DNA from 3 places in the Brevibacillus sp. DP1.3A genome. Region 1 is predicted to be linked to each of the others. Evidence: predicted binding sites of a transcription regulator. Region 1 holds the regulator's gene; each other region holds the start of a gene.
What was found. The regulator LexA, encoded in region 1, represses DNA repair genes until DNA is damaged. The targets are predictions, from matches to a motif close to CGAACATATGTTCG.
Positions count from the first base shown of each region.

Region 2: a site for LexA is predicted at 5,004-5,017, ahead of HP399_RS21170 (YolD-like family protein). Genes of this name have one in related genera too.
Region 3: a site for LexA is predicted at 2,241-2,254, ahead of HP399_RS29160 (carbohydrate kinase). Genes of this name have one in related genera too.

Region 1 covers NZ_CP085876.1:2,982,198-2,988,876, reverse strand. The annotation lists gene HP399_RS14085 (HelD family protein) at 1-2,118, opposite strand, end outside; gene crcB (fluoride efflux transporter CrcB) at 2,157-2,522, opposite strand; gene HP399_RS14075 (DUF896 domain-containing protein) at 2,619-2,816, opposite strand; gene HP399_RS14070 (cell division suppressor protein YneA) at 2,893-3,231, opposite strand; gene lexA (transcriptional repressor LexA) at 3,394-4,017, shown strand; gene HP399_RS14060 (DUF456 domain-containing protein) at 4,068-4,553, opposite strand; gene HP399_RS14055 (DUF4269 domain-containing protein) at 4,662-5,237, shown strand; gene HP399_RS14050 (SOS response-associated peptidase family protein) at 5,234-5,494, opposite strand; gene HP399_RS31005 (hypothetical protein) at 5,572-5,706, shown strand; gene arsC (arsenate reductase (thioredoxin)) at 5,794-6,198, opposite strand; gene arsB (ACR3 family arsenite efflux transporter) at 6,219-6,679, opposite strand, start outside.
Region 2 covers NZ_CP085876.1:4,629,466-4,636,144, forward strand. The annotation lists gene HP399_RS21140 (fibronectin type III domain-containing protein) at 1-760, shown strand, start outside; gene HP399_RS21145 (SOS response-associated peptidase family protein) at 906-1,166, opposite strand; gene HP399_RS21150 (hypothetical protein) at 1,265-1,861, opposite strand; gene HP399_RS21155 (matrixin family metalloprotease) at 1,905-2,444, opposite strand; gene HP399_RS21160 (HU family DNA-binding protein) at 2,851-3,123, shown strand; gene HP399_RS21165 (eCIS core domain-containing protein) at 3,333-4,385, shown strand; gene HP399_RS21170 (YolD-like family protein) at 4,419-4,781, opposite strand; gene HP399_RS21175 (hypothetical protein) at 5,657-6,679, opposite strand, start outside.
Region 3 covers NZ_CP085876.1:6,300,233-6,306,911, forward strand. The annotation lists gene HP399_RS29150 (VanZ family protein) at 1-90, shown strand, start outside; gene HP399_RS29155 (pseudouridine-5'-phosphate glycosidase) at 168-1,094, opposite strand; gene HP399_RS29160 (carbohydrate kinase) at 1,098-2,198, opposite strand; gene HP399_RS29165 (MarR family winged helix-turn-helix transcriptional regulator) at 2,387-2,833, shown strand; gene HP399_RS29170 (FMN-dependent NADH-azoreductase) at 2,969-3,595, shown strand; gene HP399_RS29175 (DoxX family protein) at 3,671-4,057, shown strand; gene HP399_RS29180 (pirin family protein) at 4,112-4,885, shown strand; gene HP399_RS29185 (cytochrome ubiquinol oxidase subunit I) at 5,049-6,383, shown strand; gene HP399_RS29190 (cytochrome d ubiquinol oxidase subunit II) at 6,380-6,679, shown strand, end outside.

The DNA.
Region 1 (6,679 bases):
CCATTCATTATTTTGATAGGCGTCCACATCCAGTAAAATGACTACATCGAACTGCAAGCCTTTCGTTAAAAAAGCAGGCATGACGGTTACGCCACCCGGAAATTGGTTATCCTTGCTGCCTAACAGAGTCAGATCAGCTATCTTGTCTTGTAGGCCTTTATGTGCTTTTTTACTCGCTTGAATGGTTTTCGCTACGATCGCAATCGTTTTGAAGCCTTCCGATTGGTAGGCAGTCACACGCTGAGAAATGTCCTCCCACAGTTGTGCTCGCGAACGAGCCTTGACCATGATTGGTTTTTCCCCATGTCGCAAAACCGGTTTTGCCAATACCGTCTCGGGCAATTCAATTTGCCGCAACACTTCATTGGCACAACGCATGATCTCAATTGTAGAACGATAGCTTTGCGACAACGTATAATAGGAAGGAAACAGCTGGGCAAAAATCCCCTTCGTCAACTCTTCCCACGCATGAATCCCCCGGTAGCTATGAATGCCTTGCGCAATATCTCCCACGATCGTGAGCGAGTTTCTCTTGGTTGCCAATGCAATGACGGCTATTTCTAACGCACTCAAGTCTTGTGCTTCATCCACGACCGTATGATCAAAATGCTCTGCCTTATTCATTCCTTCAACAATATGCTGCAAGTATAGCAATGGCGCGATATCTTCCGGCTCCAATCTCTCCTCTGCAAACAGCGCAGCACTTGACTGCGTCACATCACGCACAACTTCGTCTGAAATATCAGCAGGTACGAGCTTGCGCAGCAATTCCCCGTCAGCAATCAGCTCGCGATAAGCTGCGAAGATTTCCAGTCTTGGAAACGAAGTCAGATATGTATCCAGTATTTGCTCCAGCATTTTCTCGAATTTGTACAAGCCTTCTTTGTCCAAATCGACTTTTCGCTCTCGCAAATGGGCAAATAATTGCTTGTTCATTTCTTGTTTCAAATGCTTGCGAAGCGCTTCTACCCTGCGATGATACGGCATATTCCCGAATTGCTCCAGGAAGCATTGGCGAATAAAATCACCTGGAATTGTAAAGACTTGCTTCGTTTTGTTGTATAAAAAGCTGAGCTTCTTAAAAGGAATTCTTGTTTCGACGATATGCCGAATGTATTGCTCCAGCGCCTCCCGACAAGCGAGCGATCCTTTGAAACGAAGCCTGTTTCGCGTCATTTCTTGCTGGCGCTCATCTTGCCCCTCTTCGAAGAACAATTGAAGAGGTTTATCAGGACTCACGATTTTCCACCCTTTTGGCAGCAGTGGCTTCACAAGACGCGCTGCCCAGTCTACAAAGGTAGACTGTTGAACGTCATCTACGCCGAGTTCAGGTAAAACCTCGGATATATAGGTAAGAAACATCCGGTTAGGTGCAAACACCATGAACTTTTTGGACATCATGGAATCCTGATAGTTATAAATCAAATAGGATAGTCGGTGCAGCGCGATGGTCGTTTTTCCGCTCCCCGCTACTCCTTGCACAACAATGGGCCGTTCTTTTTCCGCCCGGATAATATCATTTTGCTCGGATTGAATCGTAGCGACGATGTCTTTTAGCCTGCTATCGTTCGCCTGATTCAGATTGGCTGCCAAAAATTCATCGATGAAGCCCTCTTGCAAAAATTCGTCGGGATGCCCCATTTCGCGGTTAATCGTTTCTTTTACCGCTCCATCATAGATGCCGACGATCTTTTCGTCTTCGATCGCAAAATTACGCTTTAATCGAACTTCACCACGCACAATTTCGCGTCCCATCCGGTAAAACGCGTCTTTGCTCTCACCGGAATAATAAAGACTGGCGATAGGCGCGCGCCAATCCACGACGACACAATCAAACGTATCGCTGCGTACAATTCCTCGTTTTCCTATGTATACCTGATCCAGCTCGTAGATCTCATCTTTCAAAAAATCCACTCTGCCGAAATACGGCTTCTCTCGACCTTGATCTTCGAGGTAGCGCAAATCCTTAGCCTTTTTATAGTTAACGACCTGTTTCACATAGTCATCTGTTGCCTCGCGAATTTCATTGCGAAGCTGCTCCATTTCTTCGTCGATCGCTGAAATTGTTTCATCCAGCTTTTTTTGTTCCAATTCATAATCACGATGCTGTGTACTCACATTCATTCCCCCTCACATGTATCGTGTCATTGAACGTATTAAGACCATTGCCTAGCCAACCATATTCCAACCCCACAAGAAAGTAGTCCGACTCCCAAACTGAGAAGAGCGTACAAAGTGCCACGCAACAGGTGACCTTCTCCCCAAAAAGAAACCACTTCCAAGGAGAAACTAGAGAACGTCGTAAATCCTCCCATGACCCCCGTTGCAAATAAAAGATAGAGTGTCGGAGATAAAATGCCACGTTCTTTCCCCAGCACGAACAAGATGCCGATGATCAAAGATCCACAAACATTGGCGATCCAAGTTCCCCACGGCCATCCCGGCTGATTCGCGAGCAAAGACAATAGGTAGCGCAAAAGTGAGCCAACTGCTCCTCCAACCGCCACAGCTATCCACGCCACCGCTTTCCCTCCCTGAATATCAAAGCGTTATGTATGTCACAGAAAAAGACACCCTAGCGTCAAGCGAGGATGTCTGTCGTATCAGTAATTGTTATCTTACTGTTTTGGCTTATTTTCTTCAAGGTCTTCCACATAACGGATGGAATCCAAATTTGCTCTCAATGAAAGCTTAACGGCGTCAATGTACTTTTGGCGCAATGCTTTTTGTTCGAGCTTTTCCTCTTCGGTCAAACCTTCTTCGCGAGATTTTTTGACCAATTCGTTAATGCGTTTAATTTCTGCGTCAGATACCACTGCTGGTTCCTCCCACTCTGTAGTAGTGCCGATTCATTATACCACATTCGAATGATCCCGCAAGACAGCCGAACACTTACGGAGTATCAGGAAGCATGAGAGTCTGACCTGGGTAAATCCTGTTACTCTCTAAACCGTTCGCATCCTTAATCTCTATTATATAGTCACGAACATCCATATGCTGATCTGTATTGTATTGAACAGCTAACGACCATAGGCTATCTCCAGATTGTACGGTTACTTCTATTCCTTGTGGCTCCTCCATGGGCGAAGAAGCAAACACTAGTTCGGTCAATAAGTAAAAAAAGAGAGTAAATGTTATAAGAAACAAGAGAGCTTGTCCTCTCGTGATACCAAAACGAACTCGACGTTCTTCTTTTTTCTCGAAACGATTTCGTGCTGTCGATGAATTCATAATAATGGCCTCCTCGCAAACATACGTTCTGATCATTTGTAACCTCATGATAAATGAGAACATATGTTCATGTCAACAAAGAATCGAACTTATGTTTGTCGAACGCAAGCTCCCATGGTATAATATAGGAAAATATGTTCGAGAAATCAGGGGTGTCTTTCTATGTCAAAATTATCGAGTAGACAACAAGCCATCATCGAGTTCATACGAAAGGAAGTTCGTGATAAAGGATATCCGCCATCTGTACGTGAAATTGGTGAGGCTGTTGGACTAGCTTCCAGCTCAACAGTACATGGGCATTTGGCACGCTTAGAGAAAAAAGGCCTCATTCGTCGAGATCCTACCAAACCTCGTGCCATCGAATTGCTATCAGATGAAGATCGTTTTCAAGACAATTTCGAAGACTCTGTCGTCCGTGTGCCAGTAATCGGAAAAGTAACCGCTGGACAACCGATCACTGCCATTGAGGATGTGGAAGAGTACTTCCCGCTTCCAGACAATATCGTGACTTCTGACAAGGTCTATATGCTGCGCGTCTCCGGGAACAGTATGATTGATGCAGGGATTCTCGACGGAGATTACGTAATTGTTCGCCAACAGCACGTAGCGAACAATGGTGACATTGTCGTAGCCATGACAGAAGAAGACGAAGCGACCGTCAAAAGATTTTTCAAAGAAAAGAACCACTTCCGTCTCCAACCGGAAAATGCCACAATGGAACCGATCATTCTGGAGAATGTCACCATTCTCGGTAAAGTCATCGGTGTATATCGACTCATTCACTAGTTTCCACGTAAAAAAGGACAGCCTCGGCTGTCCTTTTCGTTTTCTATATGTTATCTGGCGACAAAAAACCAGATGATCATCGTAACTTGCAATATGACTTTTACGACCGCACTACCCAAAAATCCGATCAGTGAGCCTACGCCCGCTTTCACTGCTCGCTCCATCGACTGCTTCTGCACCATTAACTCTACCAGAACGACGAATACGAACGGCAAGATCAGCATACCAAACGGTGGGAAAACGAAGATCCCGAGGATAATTCCGACCGCAGCAGCAACGGACGACCACTTGGACCCTCCGTACCTTTTCACGAAGTACATGTTCGTCAGCAAGTCAGCACCATAAAGCAGAATGCTTAGAACGACCATTCCCCACCAAAAGGATGCGGGCAATCCCGCTCCCGGATCTGCAATGAAAAAGTGATAGAGCAAAAAGCCCGCCCACAGTAATATCGTATCAGGTAAAACAGGTAAAAAAATTCCTGCGATGCTTAGCAAGAACAATAACACGACCACTACCCACAAAAATATTTCCATCTACTACACTCCCTTCATCTAGGTATACGAGTGATTACCGATTTCGTTGCGTACTTATTCACTTTTGTCTAAACTATTTTAAAAGAAAGTAGACATGGAGGTAGTCTCTTGAGAAATTGGCATGATCTCTCTTATTTGGGCAGAGGAACGATGCGCCAAAAAGCGGCGTGGGAAGCGATTAAACAGACGCACATCATGGAAGTACTATCCGATTACCGTCCAGTGCTTGCCGGAACCATCCCTTTAGACATTGACGTCAAGCAAAGCGATCTGGACATTATTTGCGAGAGTCATGATCTGGAACAGTTTGAGCAGGCTGTGCGTACAGCATTTGGCTGCTTGCCCGGATTTGAAGTGACACACCTAGATGTAAAAAGTACTCCCACGTCCGTTATCTCGTTTTTCACAGCTGACTTTTGGTTTGAATTGTTTGCTCAACCGGTAGCTGTCGAAAAGCAAAATGCCTATCGTCATATGGACATCGAAGCACGTTTGCTAGACATAGGAGGCTTGGATGCATGCCAACATATTAGAGCTCTGAAGCAAAGCGGCATCAAAACAGAGCCTGCATTTGCCAGGTACTTTCATATTCCGGGTGATGATCCATACGAGGCATTGTTGCATTTGGAGTCGTTAACCGAACAGGAATTACGACAAAAAGTTCAGCTCCTGCGAAAGGATTAATCTTCAAACAAAGAGCCGATCTCTACTTCTTGAATACAGGAAGGACCATCATTTTTCGGACTGCCCACTTTGGCGGATACCGGATATACCATCATCTCGCCGGAATCGTAGGGGGTAAACAGCGACTGGAGCTGCAACCGATCATACTTCTCCCGATCAAGCCATAAGTCCTCATCATCTTTCTTTAAGATGACAGGCATTCGCTCATTTTTATTAAATGTCAACAAAATCGTACTGAGTATTGCTTTATTCGACATTTTCTATGGTGTAACACCTAAATTATGTCGCTAGTATACGTTTGAGATGCATATCTTGTTGCAAGGAAGTGATTATCATGGAAAATTCATATAATAACCCTACAGCTAATAACTCTGAGGACACTATGAAAGAAGCGATTGTTGTAGGTGAATCATATCACTTCTGGTTGGATGCAGAGGAAGATGTATATGATCAAAAGTACAGAAAATAAGAGTCGGTGTGTAGAGAAAGTCCCCTTTCGTCAAAAAGGGGACTTTTCCTCGGACATTAGATGGATACAGCTCGCTTGCGGAAAAATTTACTCCCCTGTTTCCGCAAATTTCTTTATACGGGCACCGATCTCGTCACGAACTCGTTGAAACTCAGGCCATTCTTTTCCCGCAGGATCGTCAAATCCCCAATGGACACGGTTTACATGAGTAGGAGTGGTTGGACAAACGGAATCGGCATGGCTGCATAGTGTCACGATCAGATCAGCCTTGTTTAAAATATCAGAGTCAATGACATCTGATGTTTGATCGGAAATGTCTATGCCAACTTCTTTCATCGCTCGAACGGCATTTGGATTCACACCATGGGCTTCAATTCCAGCAGAAAAAACATTCCAGGCGTTACCTAAGTATTTTTTTCCCCATGCTTCCGCCATTTGGCTTCGGCAAGAATTTCCTGTACATAAAAAGTAAATCGTTTTTTTGTTTTCCATGATGTACACACCTTTTAGCTTCAATTAGGAAATGTGCTGCTAAAATATTTGCGCTTGAACCATAAAGCTACATTAACTAATGCAATCATCACAGGTACTTCCACAAGAGGACCGATGACGGCTGCAAAGGCGGCACCTGAATGAATCCCAAACACTCCGACTGCCACAGCGATAGCTAATTCAAAGTTATTACTACCTGCTGTGAAAGCAAGCGTCGTAGTAACGGGATAATTTGCGCCAATCTTTTTCCCCATATAGAAAGAGATAAAGAACATGAGGATGAAATAGATGAGAAGTGGAATGGCGATACGAACAACATCAAGTGGAACGCTCACGATGTTTTCTCCTTGTGTTGAGAACATGACAATGATGGTAAAGAGTAAGGCAATCAGAGTCATGGGGCTAATTTTTGGGATGAACACTTTCTCATACCAATGTCTGCCTTTAACTTTTACAAAAGTAAAGCGCGTCAGCATCCCGG
Region 2 (6,679 bases), 1.6 Mb from region 1:
TTGGTCAAATGGTGTTACTCAAATGGCTAAAAACTGGACTTTTGAGGGATGGGACGGAACCTCGTGGAACATTCTCCATACTGTAGAGAACGAGACAAACTGGAAGATAAATGAGGTTAGGAATTATCAGTTTACTAATGAAAAATCCTACAAAAAATATCAGATTCGTGTTACTGCAAACAATGGCTTTAAAGGCTACGTTTATATTGGAGAGTTAAAAATGTTCGGATATGAGGAAGACCATAATTTAGTTCTTAGTGGTAATACACATGATCTATCTAATGTCCTTTCCTGGAACTCAATTAATGGGGCAACTAGCTATAATGTAAAACGTTCTACAAATGCTGGCGGGCCATACGAAACCATCGCCACAGTGACAAATACAACTTACACTGATGAAGACGTTGAAAAAGGAATTACATACTACTATATCGTAACAGCAGTTAATGAAGATAATGAGATTAGAAACTCGAATGAAGTAGCTCTAACCCCATTAGGCAATACCGATCCTGTTGATCCCATTACCGGGGACAGAGCACTGTTGGTTATCAAGATGATCAGTGGTCTTGAGAAGGAGTTTGAATTAACTGCATCAGAAGTACAAGACTTTATCAACTGGTATAATGGCCGTGCAGACGGACGTGGTAAAGAAACATATATGTTCGATAAGGACTTTAACAAGGGGCCCTTTGCCTCTCGAAAAGACTATGTAGCTTTCAGCAAGATTCAATCCTTTGAAGTCATGGAATATACCAAATAACACGACGAGGCACCTCCCTAAACATAAGGAAGGTGCCTCTCCATTTTTTCAATCAATCCCAAGCAAACCTCTGCTCTTTCCAAGGATCACCGTACATATACTTGTGTAACCATTATTCGGTTATTCACCAAGAAAACCCGTCTCCTCAAAATAGGGACGGGTTTGCTATTTCTTGAATACATTCTGGCGTATCGTTTTTGGGACTGCCAACCATTGCTGGAACAGGGTAAGCTTTCATCTGTTCGTGATCATATGGTACAAGCAATGATTGAAGCAAGTCAGAATCAAACTTCTCACGGTCTAACCATATTCCCTCGTCTTCATGTCGCAGTATCACGGGCATACGATCATGAATATCAGCAGCAACTACATCGTTTGGCTTTGTTGTGATGATTGTGCAGGACACCGTGTCCTCCTCATATCGGGAAAAATTAAGTGGGACTTGCAGGATTAAAACACTTGCCCTCGCGTGTTTGCGGGGGCAAGTGTCTAATGTCATTAATTTTAATCAAGTCCTAATTGACTTTCGCTTTCTACCTGCAATCCTTTGGCCACTCCGTTAGGAGGCTGCAACTTACCTTCTTCTTCGAGGAATTTCCCTTGATAAACCCCTTTAATTACGTACGCGTCTTCGGCAACGGGACCTTCATATTTTTCTAAGTATACATACGCTTTTTCACCTGTTTCGAATACTTCATTACCTTCAAAAGTATACTCTGTTTCATCTTTATATCCGCCGGTCTCTAGTATTTTGATCACATTTTCCGGATCTACATCACCCTTATACACTTGCTTGACTTTTGCATCACTAAGGGTAAATACGACGTTTTTATACTGAAAGCTCTCCGATTCATTGATTTCAACCTCGGCAATCACTTCAGCGCTTTCATTAAGCTTTTTGATACTGTCGAAACCCTCTACTACATCTCCCGATACATCTACTTTTTTTATAGTCTTCTTATCGCTTTTTGCTGGATTATGAGATGTTTGGTCGTAAGCACGACTCGTATCGATTTTATTAGAATCTAAAAATAGATAGCCCCCACCGACAAGAACACCTAATGCAAGTGTTGATAATATGATTTGCTTTTTGTTCTTCATTACTTTTTTCATCCTTCCGATATGAGATTAATTCACTTTACATCTATTTTTTGTATATCGATTTAATACCAGCAATATCATCTTTTCCAGGCTCTTTTACTTTCCGCCCATCTTTAGTAGTAGACATGACTTGTTTAGGATCTTTAACATGGTCTAGACCAAGAACATGACCGAGTTCGTGAGCAAAAACACCTTCTTTTTCACTTGCACTCATATCGTCCATGTAATAAGTGTTGAGACTCATAGAGGCATTTCGAATAATATCTGATCCATCGTACGGAGTAACTGATGTTTCGGCAGTCCAGCCTGTTTTTCCATAGTCATCCTCTTTAAAAATGAACACTTTGCTCTTTTTTGTATCTCGCCCAAAGGCTATATATTTTTCTACAGCATTATTCCATGAAGCTAAAGCGTCCTTCAACTCGTCTTCATAATCACTACTCATATCATCAGCGTAGTTAAACCTAACTACACTATTATCCCAATAGTACCCTGTAGTGTTATAAGCAGAAGCGTTGTTTGGTACGGACAGTAAAGTGGCAATTGATAAAAATCCTAGCATCAATGAGGTACCTTTTTTCATTTTACTTCCTCCATTTCTATTTTGTTACAAAAGATAAAATACTATAACAATTTCTAACTGTAAATATGTGGGATTTTTCCCCTTGCTTACTTTGACGAATTATTCTCGCTTTTGTTTCACGACTAGTTCACCAATTTCTTCTGGGGATTTGCTTTACTTGATGTCAACAAAAAGGCCCTCCCCGGATTGCTCCGAAGAAGGGATTCACCTTTTAGAATGCAATTAAAATTAACTCAAAAAAACACGTCTCCTCAAAACAGGACGGGTCAGTTATTTCTTGAATGCATTCGGACATATCATTTTTCAGGCTACTAATCACGGTAATCACAAACAAATGTTCCCCAAGCACTTACATTTCCTCTATTTTTCTAGTAAAATGAGGATATCTTGAGGAAAGGGTGTTTTCATGAATAAGACTGAACTGGTTACAAGAGTCGCTGAAACCACAGAATTAACTAAGAAAGATGCTACAAAAGCGGTAGATGCTATATTAGATGCTATTGCAGATGCGCTAAAAGAAGGGGACAAAGTATCCCTTATTGGATTCGGAAATTTTGAAGTGCGGGAGCGAGCTGCTCGAAAGGGTCGTAATCCTCAAACTGGAGAAGAAATTGAAATCGCTGCGAGTAAGATGCCTGCGTTTAAACCAGGTAAAGAACTAAAGGATTCAGTAAAATAATCTATACATACAAAAAACGCCCCGATTATTCGAGGCGTTTTCCTTTTTTAAAGCAATAGTTGTCAATCAAGGTAATTCCGCGTTTTGCCGGAGGTACCCTGTACAGCATCACCGATATAATTGTATTAGTGCGAAATGAGCAACGCGCTGGTAATTACTCACTACTATTCTTCACCCAAGAGGAAATCATTTCCACATGCAGAATGTAAATGGATAAATCTAATGTGAAATGGGTGAAAATTATGTTTACACATGATTCCAAATCCAATTCTCAAGCCCAACAACCGATGTCGCATAACAAACAAAAAGTAGAACAGACATCAAGCGTTTCTAATCGTAACAGAATCTCTCACATACTCCAGCTTCAGAGTACTATCGGTAACCGTGCAGTTAATCGAATGGTAAACGGGAATAACACTGGCTTGCCCGATCATTTAAAAACAGGTTTAGAACGTTTGTCAGGGTTGGATTTATCACCTGTTAAAGTGCACTATAATTCAGATAAACCGGCTCAATTACAGGCACATGCTTTTGCAGAACAGAATGAAATTCACATTGCCCCTGGTCAAGAAAAGTATCTCCCACACGAAGGATGGCACGTTGTACAGCAGATGCAAGGGAGAGTATCTCCAACCACTCAAGAACCAAACGGTAAAATGATAAATGATGATCCTACACTTGAGCATGAAGCGGATATAATGGGGACAAAAGCAAATGATCCTTCCCTGTCTCAACATGAAATCACTCAATTGGCTGCAAATACATCTTCTTATCTTCAAGAGCATGTCTTACAACGTGTAGATACTGACGAACAATCTGATGAATTCAAATCACTTTTCAAAAAGATAGAAAAAGGTGCAACAACATTCGGTCTATATTCTTGGGATGGAGAATTTCTAACTTATGACACGAGTGATAAGACTGAATTAGGAACTCTTCGTTATAAAGTACACATACATTTCTTTAAGACTAAATGCACATTCTCAGATGATGAAGTAACCCTAAAAGGTAGTATAGTTTGGAATAAAACTACTAGTGGGCCTAGAAAAAATGATGGAGTGCAAGAACGTGATGATATTACAATAACAGCCGAGAACAAATACGGTCGATGGACTGTAACGCATACTCCTGAATCCTTTGAACATAAGGGTACCTCATCTGAGAATGTCAAACTTAATGACATGTTAGAGAATGGCTTTGTGGATGCTCTCATATCAGCGGTCCTAAATGGAGAAATTGAATCTGATTCTGACGACGAATAGAAGGTTAATCTCCACATATTCTACATTATCGAATTAGGCTTTTACGTCAGTTATCACATCCATAGAAATCCATTGGCTATCTTCATCGGTCACAATCTTAATTCTCCTGCCGTTCTGATCGATCCACTTAACAACACCCCACATCGTGCATGTGATTCCCAGGTTGCCTTTTATTTGCTTCCACCACGTTACTGTAATAGCATAATCCGCTCGGGCTGAATCACAAATAATGTAGTTTAATGCTTCCAGTTCGTCTTGCTCAACAATAGGCATAGCTACAAGCTTGTCATCTTCCTTCATCTGTAGATACATCGCTCGTTGCTCTGGTAGCACAAAACGCATTGAAAAGGGGTTCTCTATCTTAGAGGCCATTTCATCACACCGTTCCTTTCCCACGTTTCGAATACTTCCATTCTGTCAGGTTCCGACCTATGCCACTCGATGTACTCATCGCGCGCCAACGCTTCAAGCACCGTCATCACGTCTTCGCGGCTTCGTCCGGTCTTTACGCATATCACGTCAATTCTCGGAGGATTCGGTTTCATAGCCGAGTAATTTCCGATCACCCGTAGGACCTTCCGCTCGATATCAGATAGCAATTCTCCTACCTCCCGAACGAGAACTTATGTTCGTATTATATGCGAACACAAAGAAAAAATGCAATAAAAAAGCACCTTCCCTATTTTTCTTTGAGAAGGTGTTTTTTTATTTTTATGTAATATCCTGAAGTCCTCAACAAAGCCTCTAAACACATTTTCGATATTTGCAATTGAATCCTGTTGGTTTTCCGGAATCTCATTGTAAAAAAACTCAACTTTCCCCAATTCATTAATACGTATCCAGCAATCTTTTTCCTTTAGAATAAAGATGCTCGCGATTTTTCGAAGCTCCGAGAGGGGTTCCCAAAACTTGAAAACCGCTGTAAAACATACAATGAAAAATTATTGCATGGTTCCCTGCTACGCTCGTCGCAACTGGTGCGTTCAGGCTCAGAATGTCCCCCTCTCGTAAGGTCACATTCGTCATCACCCATAGATTCGCTCAGGTACGCCATTGATAAGGGATAGACGGTATCTCCCAAGAGCAGTTGTTGCTTGCTCTTGACTTAAGATTACCGTCCATGAAATTCCAAATCGTCCTGCCTTTTATCCCTGATTTTATCCGGGTTTTGTCCCGTATTTTGTCGGGGTTTTGTCGGGCTTTTTTACATAAAAAATGGCACTCAGATCATACCGAGTGCCTTGGAAATTAAAATACATTCTATAAGATTTTTACCTTCTAACAACCCAATAAAAGTACAGGTTACCAGAAGTATCCCAGTTATCAACCTCATTGGGCTCAGCTCGGCCAGAATGACCATCGATTGTTGCCTCGAAATCATGACCTATTTTGTGTCCCTTAGCATCCTGACTAATAGTGTACGATTGTGAAGAAACCCAAACATCAGATTCCGTCAGAACATCATCAAGATATTCATTATCCTCTACTTTGAATTTATGCCAATCACCGGAAAGACTTCCGGTTGAATCATAAATTTCTATGTCTCCACTTGTATCCCAGGATACAGACGCACCAGGAGGCCAAGTAAGATCATAAGTAACATTACCAGAAATACTGGAATTATCGGGAAGCCAACCCTTTGTTATGATATTACTTGATTTATCAGCATCAAGTCGGTCCACGAATTCTCTTGACTTAAAAATTTCAATCTCACTAAGTGGTTGGTCAGCACGAAAGTAGACATAGCTTTTTGTATCAGGGTTGTCAGGGGTTTCATCTTTATAAACTTCCCAAACATGATATGATTTTGCTAGTCTCTGTTGGGTAGAATTAATATCAATAAAGTTATTAATCTCAGTTTCCCAAGTATATATATTTGAAAATGAATCTGGAAGATTCACATCTATTCCCGCAGCTGCGGCTATATTGGGACTAAGAAAACTAAATTGAGATTTTCGTGCTTTAGTGCTCTTATTTATTTCAATATTATATCTCTTCGTCATATTCTCGAGGTCTTCCAACTTATAGTCTTGATTTCCTCTGTTAATCGAGATAACTGCTGACAATTTAACTTGGTTATTTTCAAATTTGTAACCAAACATATCAAGGGAATATGTTGATTCTTTAAGATATTCAGGGGTAATATCTAAATTCGGTTCAAAAGTATTTGTGATATCTTCCGCATCAAGTTTTTCACCAAAAATATAAAAAGGTTTATTTTCTTTTTTTGCCTGTTTATAGAGTTTTTTCACCTCTTTGTTCTTTATATTAGCTTCAGATATCCAAAGTGCGTC
Region 3 (6,679 bases), 3.3 Mb from region 1:
AACGAGGTAAACGAAATTACTATTATCGTTTCTGGAAACGCTAAGCTGTGGGACGTTGGAATCCGTGGAATGCAACATTGGTGGGAGTGAGTAAAATAAACGAAACGAGCCCTAGAAGCGATTCTAGAGGCTCGTTTTTCTTTGACTGTTTTGTTGTTCAATCTCTCTTATTTACCTTGATTCGCTTCTTTCTGATAAGCTGCCGCGATTTTCGCAGCTACTTCAGCATTGTGTTTCACCAGCGCGATGTTCGTTGCCAAGCTCTTGCCTTCTGTCAGCTTTTTCACTTTATCGAGCATGAATGGCGTTACCTGTTTACCTGCAATGTTGTTTTCTTTTGCTTCTGCGAGTGCTTTCTGGATCACAGCCTCGATTTCCTGGTGGTTCAGTGCATCAGATTCTGGTACTGGGTTCGCGATAATCATACCGCCTTTGAGTCCCAGATCCCATTTGGTGTTCATCATCTTACCGACTTCTTCCGGAGTATCGATGCGCATGTCTACGCCAAATCCGCTTTCGCGAGCGAAGAAGGATGGGAATTCATCTGTGCGGTAGCCCACAACTGGTACACCTTGTGTTTCCAAATATTCGAGTGTGCGGCCGATATCGAGGATCGATTTCGCGCCTGCGCATACTACAGCTACATCTGTTTGCGCCAGCTCAGTCAGGTCAGCAGATACGTCCCAAGTGATTTCGCCTTCACGGTGTACCCCGCCGATACCGCCAGTTGCAAACATGTGGATGCCAGCCATCTCAGCTGCGATCATGGTAGCTGCTACTGTAGTCGCACCGATTTTACCGCTAGCCAAAATGTACGCGAAGTCGCGACGGCTTACTTTTGCTACATTTTTGTTCGTCGCAAACTCTTCCAGCTCGCTGTCAGTCAAACCGATTTTGATTTTGCCGTCCATGATCCCGATCGTAGCTGGTACAGCACCGTTGTCGCGAATGATTTGCTCTACTTCTTTTGCCATTTCAATGTTTTGCGGATATGGCATACCGTGCGAAATAATCGTCGTCTCCAGAGCAACTACCGGCAGGTTGTTCTCCAGTGCGTGGCGTACTTCCTCAGTAAAGGTCAAATATTGTTTCATCTCTTATCGCTCCTTTTCGAATTGTTCTACGGCCAGTTCCAATTGTTCTGCTTTTAATAGAGGAGATACGGACTGCTCTGTTTGCAATGTCAGAGCCGATGCTGCCAATCCAAGGCGGCACGCTCTCTGGAAAGACTCTCCGTTTACAATGCCATACAAGAGTCCCGACGCGAACGCATCTCCCGCACCTGTTACATCTACCACTTCCGTTGGATATGGAGACATATGCTCCTCAACGTCCTCGGATTGATAGTAAATGCCTTCTTCGCCCAAGGTCACGATGACGTGCTTGACGCCTCGTTCCCTGATCTTGCGGCAAGCCTCGGCGCATTCTTCGATCGTCGTGATCTTCATGCCAGCCATCAGCTCGGCTTCTTCGCGATTCGGCAAAATCGCTTCTACTCCGTCCAATTGCTGTGGGAGCTTCTTTGCTTTAATGGAAGAGACCGGGTCAACGAAGAGCAGGATGTTTTCCTCCCGGCATCGTTCGATGATGTAGGCCAAGCAGTCCGCCGGAATGTTTGTATCGATGAAAACCACGTGGGCTGCTGCAATGTGCGACCATTTTTCCGCGAACATCTCCGGTGTGAGAGCATCGTAAATATCCATGTTCGCCAAGGAAACAACCATCTCGCCATCAATATCGAGAAGCGCGGTATACGTTCCCGTCCGCTGTGTAGGCAGTCGCCACACTTGGCTGATGTGCACCCCGTGCTTTTTCGTCTCCTGCAAGAGCCATTCGCCTTCTTTGTCCTCACCAATGCTGGTAATGAGTGACGTATTGCAGCCAAGACGACCGAGGTTCTCCGCGATATTCCGTGCCACCCCTCCACACGATTCCATAATCGTTACGGGATTGGATGATTGTAGACGCACCTGTTGCTTTCCGCGTGCTTTGCGGTCCAGGTTGGCTCCACCGATACAAGCAATCATTCCTTCATCACGAAGTACATAAGCCCGACCTTTGATTTCCCCGCGTTTGGTCAACTGTGCGATGTAGCCAGCTACCGCTGAACGTGAGATGCCAATCAGATCAGCCAGCTCCTGTTGCGTGATAAAAGGATTTTGCCGGATATGATGAAGGATCTGCATGTCTTTTTCCACGGTCATCCTCCTTTCTTCTGTTTCGCTTTCACAGCTCGTTTACAAACAAAAGTTTATCATAAGGACAATTGTTTGTACAGGCGTGTTTTTTATTTTATTTTTTATCTCAATTTGACAAATCTGATTATGATCATGTAGGATTATCTTAAATTAAAGATATCGAAATTTCGATGTATAGGAGGGTCCATATGTCTGACAAACCACTGCGAAATGATCCCCTCGATCTTTTTGTAGTTTTATCGAGGTCATACAACTGGGTTACCGCTCACTCCAATCGTCACATTCGCCAACATGGACTTAATCCAACCGAATTCGGGGTACTAGAGGTATTATTTCATAAAGGTCCTCAACCATTGCAGCAAATTGGCGAAAAAATCTTGATCTCCAGCGGAAACATCACATACGTTGTGGACAAACTCGAAAAGAAGCAACTGCTCATTCGCAAGCCCTGTTCGGCAGACCGCCGCGTCATTTATGCGGAACTCACAGATAAAGGGCATCAATTCTTATCCGAAATCTTCCCTCCTCATCAACTCTCCATTGAGAAAGCGATGGAAGGTCTCACACCAGAAGAACAGCGTCAAGCAATTGAACTGCTAAAAAAGTTGGGACGCACTGCTCAGGCTTCTTATTAGATGAGCAGTCCCCTCTCTCCACCACAATCGTTTTAAAAAAGTGTTGACAAAAGATCTTAAACGTAATAATCTTAAAATCAAGATTTACACATTAAAAGTTAGTCACTTACTAAACGGAAGGGGAATGAAATTTCCATGAGTAAAGTACTTTTTATTAAAGCAAATGATCGCCCAGTTGAGCAGGCAACAAGTGTAAAGTTGTACGAAGCTTTCACAAAAACATACAGAGAGACACATCCAAACGACGAAATCGCTGAATTGGATCTGTTTGCAGCAAACCTCCCTTACTATGGCAATGACTTGCTCACTGCTATGTGGAAAGCAGGAAACGGCATCGAACTGACTGCTGAAGAGCAAAAAGGTGCTGACCTGGTAAACAAATACCTGAACCAATTTGCAGATGCTGACAAAGTGGTTATCGCATTCCCTATGTGGAACTTCGCTGTTCCAGCAGTTCTGCACACGTATGTAGACTACCTCTCCCAAGCAGGCAAAACATTTAAGTACACTGCTGAAGGTCCAGTTGGTCTGATGGGCGACAAAAAAGTTGCTCTGTTGAGCGCACGTGGTGGCGTTTATTCCGAAGGCCCTATGGCTGACATCGAAATGGCTAACAAATACATGCGCACTGTGCTCGGCTTCTGGGGCATCAGCAATGTAACGGAAGTGATCGTAGAAGGTCACAACCAATTCCAAGACAAAGCAGCTGAGATCGTTGCAGCTGGTGTAGAAAAAGCAGCAAAACTGGCGGAATCCTTCTAAGGCCCGCCAGCCTTTTTGGACAAATATCTCAAAATAAAGATATACTAATTAATAATAATTAAGGAGAGATGAAAAGTGTTGGATACTGGATTGTTATTGATTCGTTTGGTCATCGGTTTGACGTTTGCAGGTCATGGTGCGCAGAAGTTGTTTGGCTGGTTTGGCGGTTATGGTTTGAAAGGAACAGGTGGCTGGCTGGAGTCCATCGGAGTGAAACCTGGCGTAGCGATGGCCTTTGTCGCTGGATTGGCTGAACTCGCAGGCGGTCTGATGTTTGCGGCAGGCGTAGGTATCTGGGCAAGTTCTATTCTGCTTGCATTCACAATGCTGGTTGCCATTCTGAAGGTACACGGTCAAAATGGATATTGGGTCACACAAAACGGATTCGAATACAACCTGACGTTAATCGCAGTTGTTATTGGTGTGGCGTTGATCGGTCCGGGCGCATACGTTTTGTTGTAATGGTGACCCCTCACCACCCGTAAGCCAGCAATTGTACTAAGGGAGGTACATCAGATGGAAATCCGCGTCTACACACAGAACGAGCAAGCAAAAGGACATTTTGGCGACGGTGAAATCGTAGAGAATAAACCAATTGGCTTCCCTCATGAAGGCTCCGTTGTCAAACGGGTAGGACCACTTTTTTACTGGGCATGGGCAAAATCACTGAAGACATTTGAAATTCCGCTGCACCCCCACTCCGGCTTTGAAATTTTGTCGTACGTCCTCACAGGGACAGTCGGACATCGGGACACGCTCGGAAATCTTCAAGAGGTGTCGACAGGCGGCGCGCAGATCATGCAAACCGGTTCAGGTGCTTACCATGCAGAAGAGCTTGGCAAGGATACGGAAATGTTTCAAATCTGGTTTGAACCGCATCTCGCACAAACGACGAAGCAACCGCCGACTTACCATCAGTATGATCATGAGGAGTTTCCGTCTGAGGATGTTGATGGTGTGCAAGTGAAACACATCATCGGATCTTCTGCGCCCATTCAGTTGGTCACAGATTCCTTGATGAGCGACATCACGATTCCCGCTGGAAAATCGTATGCAAAAGAACTCCTGGCTGGTTATGCTCACGCAGTCGTCATAGTAGAAGGGAACGGAAGTGTTGCAGAGAAAGCAACTGTCAGCGAGAACCACACCCCGGCAACCAAAGGTGACTTTGTCGTTCTCTCCTCCGAGGAAAGCAACACAGCCATCTACCAAGCATCCACGGATGCTCCGCTCCGCCTGGTGTTGATTCAAGTACCAACTGAAGTTGATTATCCACTCTATCGTAAATAATCAATTCTTCCAAAGGCCCTTATTCTATCATCAAGCCCGACCGTCACATTTTTGTGACGGTCTTTTTCGTATAAACTCCGCCTCCTCATGGGACATTAACGAGGAAATCGTTAACAATTTTTGGTTCCGATCAGAAAGGAAGTTGAACGTGGAAGATATCGTGATGACCAGAGCCATATTCGGGACGACTATGGCCTTTCACATTATTTTTGCGACCTTGGGCGTTGGTCTCCCGCTCATGATCTTGCTGGTGGAGCTCCTCTTTTGGCGGACGCGTGACCGCGATTACGAGATTATGGCCAAACGCTGGACAAAAGCCCAGGCGATCTTACTAGGTGTCGCGATCCCCTCTGGAACGATTGCTGGGGTCCAGCTCTCCCTGTTATGGCCTGGGTTCATGGAGATTGTCGGCAGGGTGATCTCGCTGCCCTTTCAGATCGAAATATTCGCTTTCTTCGTGGAAGCCTTATTTATGTCCATTTACGTCTACGCAGCTCACCGCCTATCCCGCAACATGCGTTTGTTGAGCTTGTTCATGGTTTTGCTTGGTGCGACGGCCTCCGCGATTCTGATTACGAATGTCCACGCTTTCGAAGGCACGCCAACTGGCTTCCGTATGGTCGATGGGCAGATCGTCGACGTGGACCCGTGGAAAGCTTTTTTCAATCCCAGCTTTATCGTGACGGCAGGTCATGTAACTGTCTCTGCTTATATGACGGGGGCATTCATTGTCGCTGGAGTGGCAGCGTGGAAAATGCTGCGCGCCGAAAAAGGCAGTCAGGTTTATTTGTATCATCAAAAAGCACTCTTGGCCGGCTTGATTGTGGGCGGCACCTTTTCCCTTTTAACCGCCTTGAACGGTCATGAATCCGCACAGCTTTTGCATAAATACCAGCCGGAAAAGCTGGCAGCTGCGGAAGGACTGTTTGAAACACAAGCATACGCCCCACTCGCGATTGGCGGCTTTACCGATCCCGAGACGAAAGAAGTCAAATACGCCATCGAGATTCCATGGGCGCTCAGCTTCCTTGCAGCCAATCGCTTTGACGAGGTCGTGGTCGGTCTGGATGATTTCCCACAGGAGCTGTGGCCTCCACTCTACGTCCATACGCTGTTTAACGGGATGGTCATCATCGGCAGCTTATTGATCTTCGTTGGTTTCATCGGCTTCGCTTGGAAGAAGCTCCTGAAACGCTCTCAGTTTCCGCGCTGGGTTCTTTGGGTATTTGTCGCAAGTGGACCGCTCGCCTTGTTAGGCATTGAATTCGGCTGGATCTTTGCCTGCACAGGACGCCAGCCATGGGTAGTTTATCGTGTGATGAAAACAGTAGATGCCGCTACCCAAGCAGCAGGCATCTCTACCCTGTTTTGGATTTTCCTTTCGGTGTACGTATTTTTCGCGATCGTCACCCTGCTCGTATTCCGTAGCTATTTTGGCCGCCACCCCTTGGAGCTCGATCCGCCAGAACAGCCAAAAGTGGACGGAGGAACGGTATGACCGACACGATTATTGCCATTACGCTGCTCTGGATTTTCGTCGTCATTTATTCCGTCGCTGCCTCCTTCGACTTCGGTGCAGGTTTTTGGTCGATGATCTATTTGAATCGGGAAAAAACCAAAGCCACTCAAATCGCCAATCGCTATCTCTCGCCCTCCTGGGAGGTCGTGAATGTCTTTATCGTGTTAATTGTTGTCGCGCTCGTTACCTTTTTCCCTGGCGCGACCTACACATTGGGAAGCCTGCTGCTAGTTCCCGGATGTCTCGTGGTGTTATTGATGCTGATTCGCAGTACG